Regions from separate parts of the Telluria sp. ZT3P26 genome, predicted to be linked through region 1. Evidence: predicted binding sites of a transcription regulator. Region 1 holds the regulator's gene; each other region holds the start of a gene.
The links. The regulator sigma-54, encoded in region 1, starts transcription at its own class of promoters, with help from an activator protein. The targets are predictions, from matches to a motif close to TGGCANGNAANCTGCTTT.
Positions count from the first base shown of each region.

Region 1 (3,094 bases):
TGAGCGCCATGGCAGAAAAGGCCGACTCGCTCAAGCAGGCGGCGCTCGAATACGATAACGGCGACCTCGATGGCGTCGCCGGCGTGCGCACCTTCACCGGCAACGTGATCCTGACCCGCGGCACGCTGCTGGTCAAGGCCGAACGCGCCGTGGTCCGGGATACGCCCGAAGGCTATATGAGCGTGACGCTTACCGCCGCCAACGGCAAGCCGGCCACCTTCCGCCAGAAGCGCGACGGCGGCCCGAACCTGTGGGTCGAAGGCCAGGCCGAACGCATCGAATACGACGAACGTACGGAGCTGGTGCGCCTGTACTCGAACGCCGTCGTCAAGGAACTCGAAAACGACCGCATGACCAACCAGATGACCGGCCCGTTCATTTCGTACGACAACCGCAAGGAAGTCGTCGCCGTGCGCAATGACGTCAGCGGCGAGAGCAAGGTTGGCGGCGGACGTGGCACGCTGATCCTGGCGCCCAAGCGTACGCCGGCCGGAGGCACGCAATGACGGAACTGAACGATCGCAGCACGCTGGTCGTCAAGGGCCTGCAGAAAAGCTATGGCAAGCGCCTGGTCGTGCGCGATGTGTCGCTGGATGTCGAATGCGGCGAAGTGGTAGGTTTGCTGGGCCCGAACGGCGCCGGCAAGACCACCTCGTTCTACATGATCGTCGGCCTGGTCCCATCGGACGCCGGCTCGATCAGCATCAACGGCACCGACATCACCAGCCTGCCGATCCATCGCCGCGCGGTGCTCGGCCTGTCGTACCTGCCGCAGGAAGCCTCGGTGTTTCGCAAGCTGACGGTGGAAGAAAACATCCGCGCCGTGCTCGAACTGCAGAAGGTCAACGGCAAGTCGCTCACCAAAACCGAGATCAACGACCGCCTCGATACCTTGCTGGCCGACCTGCAGATCGAGAAGCTGCGCGAGAACCCGGCGCTGTCGCTGTCGGGCGGCGAGCGCCGCCGCGTGGAGATCGCGCGTGCACTGGCGACCAACCCGCGCTTCGTGCTGCTTGACGAACCCTTTGCCGGCGTCGACCCGATCGCCGTGATCGAGATCCAGCGCATCGTGCGCTTCCTCAAGGAGCGCAAGATCGGCGTCCTGATCACCGACCACAATGTCCGCGAGACGCTTGGCATCTGCGACCGCGCCTACATCATCAATCAGGGCGCGGTGCTCGCATCCGGCCGGCCCGACGATATCATCGCCGACGAGTCGGTGCGCCGCGTGTACCTTGGTGAACATTTCCGCATGTAAGCCATGACCAATTGATGAAACAGTCCCTTCAGCTCCGCACTTCGCAGCACCTGGCGCTCACGCCACAGCTGCAGCAATCGATCCGGTTGCTGCAACTGTCGACGCTCGAACTGCACCAGGAGATCGAGCAGATACTGGGTGATAACCCGCTGCTCGAAAGGCTCGACGATCCGCTCGATCATTCGGTGCGCTTGCTGGCCGATGGGGCGATCAACAATGCGCCGGCACCCGGCGAGGCGCCGCCGGCGCCGGGCCAGCAGGCCGAAGGCGAGGGCAGCGCCCCGGCCGAGGGCGAGGGCGCTGAAGGCGGCGCGGTCGATGGCGACCGGCCCGACAATGACTGGAGCGAAGGCAGCGGCGCGTCGTCCGGCAGTGGCAGCAGCAGCGACGACGAAGACGGCCGCCCGCAGCTGGAAGCGTGCGCCATCACGCTGCGCGAACACCTGATGGAGCAGGTGCGCGAAACGCTGCTGTCAACCCGCGACCGCGCGCTGGCCGAACTGGTGATCGACGCGCTCGATGACAACGGCTACCTGGAAGAACCGCTCGACGACATCCACGCACGCCTGCCCGAAGAACTCGAGGTCGACCTCGACGAACTGCGCTGCGCGCTGGCGATGGTGCAGAGCATGGACCCGGTGGGCGTGGGCGCGCGCAGCGCGGCCGAATGCCTGGCGCTGCAGATCCGGCGCATGCCGGGCGTGCCGATGGTCACGCGCCGCATGGCCCTGAAGATCGTCGAAGGCTACCTGACCTGGTTCGCGCAGCGCGAATACAGCAAGCTGAAAAAGGCGCTCGATTGCGACGACGAAGACCTGCGCGAAGTGCAGGCCGTGGTCCGCCAGTGCAATCCGCATCCGGGCGCCGCGTTCGCGTCGAACGTGTCGGATTACGTGGTGCCGGACGTGATCGTGCGCCGTGCCAAGAACGGCTGGGCGGTCACGCTGAACCCGGACGTGATGCCGCGCCTGCGCGTGAACAGCCTGTACGCCACGATGCTCAAGCAGGGCCGCAGCGAGAGCCAGATGGGCGCGCAGATGCAGGAGGCGAAGTGGCTCATCAAGAACATGCGCCAGCGTTTCGACACGATCCTGCGTGTGGCCGAGGCGATCGTCGAACGCCAGCGCAACTTTTTCAGCCATGGCGCGGTTGCCATGCGGCCCCTTGTTTTGCGCGAGATAGCTGATACACTAGGTCTGCACGAGAGCACGATCTCTCGTGTCACAACCCAGAAATACATGCTGACCCCGCACGGCATGTTCGAGTTGAAGTATTTCTTCGGTAGCCACGTTGCCACCGAAGCGGGAGGCGAAGCATCCTCAACGGCAATCCGTGCGCTCATCGCACAATTGACAGGAGCAGAAGACCCTAAGAATCCATTATCCGACAGCAAGATCGCGGAAATGCTCGGGGAACAAGGCATGGTCATTGCGCGCAGGACGGTCGCAAAATACCGTGAAGCGCTCAAGATCCCCCCCGTCAGTCTCCGCAAAGCCTTGTAACAACGCCGCTCATACAGTCTGTGCCTTCAGCTCCTGTGTGGTGCAAGCGACGTGACATCTTCAAAGGAGTGTGTATGAACCTCACCATCAGTGGTCACCATCTCGAAGTAACCCCTGCCATCCGTGAATACGTTCAGAATAAGCTCGAGCGCATTATTCGCCATTTCGATCAAGTCATAGATACCCACGTCTTCCTGGCCGTCGATAACCTCACTGAAAAAGAAAAAAGGCAAAAAGCTGAAATCAACGTCCAGGTGTCGGGCAAGACCCTGCACGTGGCGAGCGTCGCGCAAGACCTGTATGCCGCAATCGACATGTTGATGGATAAACTGGA
Region 1 is NZ_JCASII010000006.1:82,920-86,013, forward strand. It holds gene lptA (lipopolysaccharide transport periplasmic protein LptA) at 1-506, shown strand, start outside; gene lptB (LPS export ABC transporter ATP-binding protein) at 503-1,258, shown strand; gene AC56LN_RS19165 (RNA polymerase factor sigma-54) at 1,273-2,760, shown strand; gene hpf (ribosome hibernation-promoting factor, HPF/YfiA family) at 2,835-3,094, shown strand, end outside.

Region 2 (3,094 bases), on a different contig from region 1:
TCAACTTCGACGCGAACGCACTGTATCGCCGTCCTGAAATCGTCGCTTACCGCGATCTGGACGAAGAAGATCCAGCAGAAGTCGAAGCATCGAAATTCGACCTGGCCTACATCTCGCTCGACGGCAACATCGGCTGCCTGGTGAACGGCGCCGGTCTGGCCATGGCCACCATGGACACCATCAAGCTGTTCGGCGGCGAGCCAGCCAACTTCCTCGACGTCGGCGGTGGCGCTACGGCTGAGAAAGTGACCGAAGCGTTCAAGATCATGCTGAAGAACCCTGACCTGAAAGCCATCCTGGTCAACATCTTCGGCGGCATCATGCGTTGCGACGTCATCGCCGAAGGCGTGATCGCTGCATCGAAAGCCGTGTCGCTGCAAGTGCCGCTGGTCGTGCGCATGAAGGGCACCAACGAAGACCTGGGCAAGAAGATGCTGGCCGAATCGGGCCTGCCAATCATCGCCGCAGACACGATGGAAGACGCAGCGAAGTCGGTCGTCGCCGCCGCTGCCGGTCAAGCCTAATTGCTAAGGAAATAAAAAAATGTCGATTCTGATCAACAAAGATACCAAAGTAGTCACCCAGGGCATCACCGGCAAGACCGGTCAGTTCCACACCCGCATGTGCCGTGAGTACGCAAACGGCAAGGAAGCATTCGTCGCTGGCGTGAACCCGAAGAAAGCCGGCGAAGATTTCGAAGGCATCCCGATTTTCGCAACCGTTGCTGAAGCGAAAAAAGAAACCGGCGCCAACGTGTCTGTCATCTATGTCCCACCAGCAGGCGCAGCCGCTGCCATCTGGGAAGCCGTCGAAGCCGAGCTGGACCTGGCAATTTGCATCACCGAAGGCATTCCAGTCCGTGACATGATGGAAATCAAGGACCGTATGGCCAAAGCAGGTTCGAAGACCCTGCTGCTGGGCCCTAACTGCCCAGGTCTGATCACCCCTGACGAAATCAAGATCGGCATCATGCCAGGTCACATCCACCGCAAGGGCCGCATCGGCGTCGTCTCGCGTTCGGGTACCCTGACGTATGAAGCAGTGGCACAGCTGACCGCATTGGGCCTGGGCCAGTCGTCGGCAGTCGGCATCGGTGGCGACCCGATCAACGGTCTGAAGCACATCGACGTCATGCAGATGTTCAACGACGATCCTGATACCGACGCGGTCATCATGATCGGCGAAATCGGCGGTCCGGACGAAGCCAACGCGGCTTACTGGATCAAGGACAACATGAAGAAGCCAGTCGTCGGCTTCATCGCTGGCGTCACCGCGCCACCAGGCAAGCGCATGGGCCACGCCGGCGCGCTGATCTCGGGCGGTGCAGATACTGCGCAAGCCAAGCTGGAAATCATGGAAGCCTGCGGCATCACCGTCACCAAGAACCCGTCGGAAATGGCGCGTCTGCTGAAGGCCATGCTGTAATTCTGCCGATCTGTTGATCGAAAGATAAAAACGGGGAGCGTGAGCTCCCCGTTTTCCATTTAGTGCGGCAGTTTTTGTTGATCCAGACCGATAGTGACAAAAATTGCCGTGCGACACTGACAAATTTTGTCATTCAGGGTGCCGTTTTTTGTGCTGGAACAGCCGTTTGTTGGTTTGTTGTTCATAAAATCGACCGTTTTACGCCATTTTTGGGCTGGCACAGCGCTTGCATATAAGAAAGCGTAGCAGTGAGCAGCACAAGATACGTAGGTCCACTTTTTTGAAATACCCAACCTGGAGATTTAAAATGAACTTCAAGCAAATGCAAACCAAAAAGGCCGAAGGCGGCTTCACCCTGATCGAACTGATGATCGTTGTTGCAATTATCGGTATTCTGGCTGCTGTTGCAATTCCAGCGTACAGCGATTACACCGCAAAAGCCAAAGCGGCCAATGCACTGACCGCAGCTGATCCATACAAAACCGCCGTGGCAATGTGTGGCCAAGAAGCGGGCAGCTTTGACGATTGCAACACTGCTACGACTCCAGCTGCCTTCCCAGCGGCATTCACCGCGACGAATGAAGTCTCGGCAATGACGGTGACCGGCTCGGGCGTCCTGACCATGACTTTGAAAAACATCGGTGCTGATACTGTAGATAAGACCGTCACGTTCACGCCTACTTTGGGTGACAGCGCAGTGACCTGGGCGATTGCCGCTGAAACAGGCACCAATGCAGCCGTGACTGCTGCCATGCAGAAAAACAGCGTCGCTGCCGTTGCTCCATAATCAACTGTCTAATTGAGTCAAAAGCCCGCTTCCCAGCGGGCTTTTTCTATTCCAGCATTATTTAGCTGGCTGTGTCTTCAAGAACCGATCCAGCCACCCATTCACCGTGTGATGCCACTGCACGGAATTGGCAGGCTTCAGCACCCAGTGATTCTCATCCGGGAACACCAGCAGCTTGCTTTCGACACCCTGACGCTGCAGCGCCGTGAACGTCCCCAGCGCCTGCGCCGTCGGAATCCGGAAGTCCAGATCCCCCTGGATCACCAGCATCGGCGTCTTCCACTTCGCAACGTGATGAACCGGATTGAAGCGCTCATGGTTCTCCGGCACCTTGTAGTACGGCCCGCCATTTTCCCAGTCCGTGAACCACTGCTCTTCGGTCGAGTACGCCATGCCGCGCGTGTCGAACACGCCATCGTGATTGACGATGCACTTGAACTCATCCGACCAGTTACCAGCGATCCAGTTCATCATGTAGCCGCCGTACGACGCCCCCAGTGCGCAGTCGCGTGAGCGATCCAGCCATGGGAACTTCTTCACTGCGGCGTCGTAGCCCTTCTGCAGGTCGACCAGCGGCTTGCCGCCCCAGTCGTTGCTGATCGAGTCGGTGAATTTCTGGCCGTAGCCGGTCGAACCGTGGAAGTCGATGAACACGGCCGCGTAGCCGGCGCCCGCATAGGTCTGAGGATTCCAGCGATAGCTCCAGCTGTTGCCGAAGCTGCCTTGTGGCCCGCCGTGGACGATGAACGCCACCGGGTATTTCTGGCCCGGCTGCGCGTTCCACGGCTTCATCACGTAACCGTACACGGTGTCGCCATTGGCGCCAGCAAACGAGAACTGCTCGGCCTCGCCCCAGCGCACATCCTTCAATAGCTCGGTATT
Region 2 is NZ_JCASII010000001.1:140,587-143,680, forward strand. It holds gene sucC (ADP-forming succinate--CoA ligase subunit beta) at 1-524, shown strand, start outside; gene sucD (succinate--CoA ligase subunit alpha) at 544-1,425, shown strand; gene AC56LN_RS00670 (pilin) at 1,733-2,212, shown strand; gene AC56LN_RS00675 (S9 family peptidase) at 2,270-3,094, opposite strand, start outside.
Region 2: AC56LN_RS00670 (pilin) is a predicted target of sigma-54. The motif match lies at 1,641-1,658, and genes of this name have one in related genera.

Region 3 (3,094 bases), 170 kb from region 1:
CGCTTGAGCGGCCACGGCGACGTGCGCCAGCTGGTGCCCAGCATGACCGACGGATCGTGTTCGCGGGCTTTCAGCGGCAGCACGTAGCCGGCCACCTGGCCCAGGCCCCGTTCGAGCAGGCGCGCCAGGCGGCGGCGCTCTCCCGGTGCTTTCAGGTCGGCGTCCAGCGGATCGAGATTGCGCGGCAGCGCCTGCTCGCGCTGGGCTTGCAGCAGCACGTCTTCATAGGCCGGGATGGCGCAGCCGGCCGGCAGGCCGAGCGATTTGACCAGCTCCGCGGCAAAGCGGCCGGCATCCTCGCTGCCGTAGCCATCATCGATGTGCTCGTCCGAGAACAGCGATGGATCGAACCACATCGGCTGGCCGTCGACGCGCCAGAAGATGTTCAGCGCCCAGCGTGGCAGCGGCTCGCCCGGATACCACTTGCCCTGGCCGTAATGGATCATGCCGCCCGGTGCAAAATGGTTCTTCAGGCGGTGCATCAGGTTGCCCGCCAGCTCACGCTTCTTGTCGCCATGCGCCAGCGTGTTCCATTCGGCGCCGTCCATGTCGTCGATCGAGACAAAGGTCGGCTCGCCGCCCTGCGTCAGGCGCACGTCCTGGTTCATCAGGTCAGAATCGACCTGCTGGCCCAGGCGGTTGATCTTGTCCCAGTCGTGTTCCGCGTACGGCTTGGTCACGCGCGGGTCTTCGTGGATGCGCGTGATCGTCATTTCGTGGACGAACGTGACCTCGGCCTTGTCGGTAAAGCCGGTCACCGGCGCAGCCGACGACGGCATCGCCGTGCAGGCCAGTGGAATATGGCCTTCGCTGGCCAGCATGCCGGAGGTCGGGTCGAGGCCAATCCAGCCGGCGCCCGGCACATACACCTCGGTCCAGGCGTGCAGGTCGGTGAAGTCGACGGTGGTGCCGCTCGGCCCGTCGAGCGCTTCCTGGTCGGCGGTGAGCTGGATCAGGTAGCCGGACACGAAGCGCGCCGCCAGACCCATCTCGCGCAGGATCTGCACCAGCAGCCAGCCGGTATCGCGGCACGAGCCGGAGCGCTTCTGCAGCGTGTCTTCCGGCTCCTGCACGCCCGGTTCCATCCGCAGCAGGTACGCGATATCGCGCTGTAGGCGCTGGTTGATGGCCACCAGGAAGTCGTTCGTGCCCATCGGCTGGGCCAGCAGTTCGCGTCGCGCGTCGGCGACCCACTCGGTCAGCAGCGGGCCAGGTTCCTGCGACCTGGTGTACGGGCTCAGTTCCGACTGCAGCAGGTCCGGGTAGGCGAACGGGAAGGTCTCGGCGTACTTTTCGACGAAGAAGTCGAACGGGTTAATCACCGTCATGTCCGCAACGAGATCGACCGTGAACTCGAGCACGTCGGTTTGTTCGGGGAACACGAAACGGCCGATGTAATTGCCGTACGGGTCTTGCTGCCAATTGATGAAATGCTCTTTCGGCAGGACGGTCAACGAATACGACAGGATCGGCGTACGCGCATGTGGCGCCGGACGCAGGCGCACTTCATGCGGTGACAGATTGACCAGGCGGTCGTAACGGTAGCTGGTCTTGTGATGAAGCGCAACGCGGATAGCCATGCGGTAGTGCCTTTCGATTGGGGCGCGATCGATGCCGGCGCTCTGAATTTGGTCGTATTGGTTTGCGCGCAACTAAGTAAGCGCAAGATAGAAGCATTTAAGCATGATTCATACCTGCGTTCGTTTGACTTGCGAGTCGGACGGGGTGGCTGGCACGTTTCTTGTTAGTATTCTGGCACAGGAGGCAATGATGTCGAACTTTTACGATGAAATGTATTCCACGGCAGCAACCGTACGACCTCATTACCAGGCGTTCGCGGATTGGCTCGCCCAGCAGCCCCCACATCTGATCGATCAGAAGCGGGCAGAAGCCGAGCTGAACTTCCAACGCGTGGGGATCACGTTCGCTGTGTACGGCGACAACGCCGGCAAGGAACGCCTGATCCCATTCGACATCATTCCGCGCGTGATCAACGCCGCCGAGTGGGCCAAGCTGCAGGCTGGCCTGGTGCAGCGCGTGACTGCGCTGAACCGCTTCCTGCACGATGTGTACCACGACCAGAACATCCTGAAGGCGGGCGTCATTCCCGCTGAACAGATCCTGAATAACGCGCAGTACCGGCCGGCCATGCAAGGCGTCAAGGTGCCCCTGGACATCTACGCGCACATTGCGGGCGTCGACATCGTGCGCGCGGGCGAGGGCGAGTTCTACGTCCTGGAAGACAATCTGCGCGTGCCGTCGGGCGTGTCGTACATGCTGGAAAACCGCAAGATGATGATGCGGCTGTTCCCGGCGCTGTTCGCGAGCAACCGCGTGGCACCGGTCGACCATTATCCCGACCTGCTGCTGGACAATCTGCGGACCGTGGCGCCGCGTGGCGGCGACGATCCGACCGTGGTCGTGCTCACGCCTGGCATGCACAATTCGGCCTACTTCGAGCACGCGTTCCTGGCCCAGCAAATGGGCGTGGCACTGGTGCAGGGGCAAGACCTGTATGTCAGCAACGACACCGTCTACATGCGCACGACGCGCGGCCCGAAGCAGGTCGACGTCATCTATCGCCGCATCGACGACGATTACCTCGATCCGCGCGCGTTCCGTCCCGAATCGACGCTGGGCGTGCCGGGTCTGCTCGACGCGGTGCGCGCCGGCCGCGTCGGCCTGGCCAATGCCATCGGTACCGGCGTGGCCGACGACAAGTCGATCTACCCGTTCGTGCCGGACATGATCGAGTTCTACCTCGGCGAAAAGCCGATCCTGAACAACGTGCCGACCTACCAGTGCCGCAAAAAAGAGCACCTGGACTACACACTGGCGAACTTGCCGCAACTGGTGGTCAAGGAGGTGCACGGCGCGGGCGGCTACGGGATGCTGGTCGGACCGGCCTCGACGACGGCCGAGATCGAAGACTTCCGCCGCCGCCTGCTGGCCAATCCGGATGGCTACATCGCCCAGCCGACGCTGGCGCTGTCGGCGTGTCCGACTTATGTGGAATCGGGCATCGCGCCGCGCCACATCGACCTGCGCCCGTTCGTGTTGTCGGGCAAGAGCGTGTCGATGGTGCCGGGCGGGC
Region 3 is NZ_JCASII010000006.1:249,261-252,354, forward strand. It holds gene AC56LN_RS19885 (transglutaminase family protein) at 1-1,580, opposite strand, end outside; gene AC56LN_RS19890 (circularly permuted type 2 ATP-grasp protein) at 1,771-3,094, shown strand, end outside.
Region 3: AC56LN_RS19885 (transglutaminase family protein) is a predicted target of sigma-54. The motif match lies at 1,679-1,696, and genes of this name have one in related genera.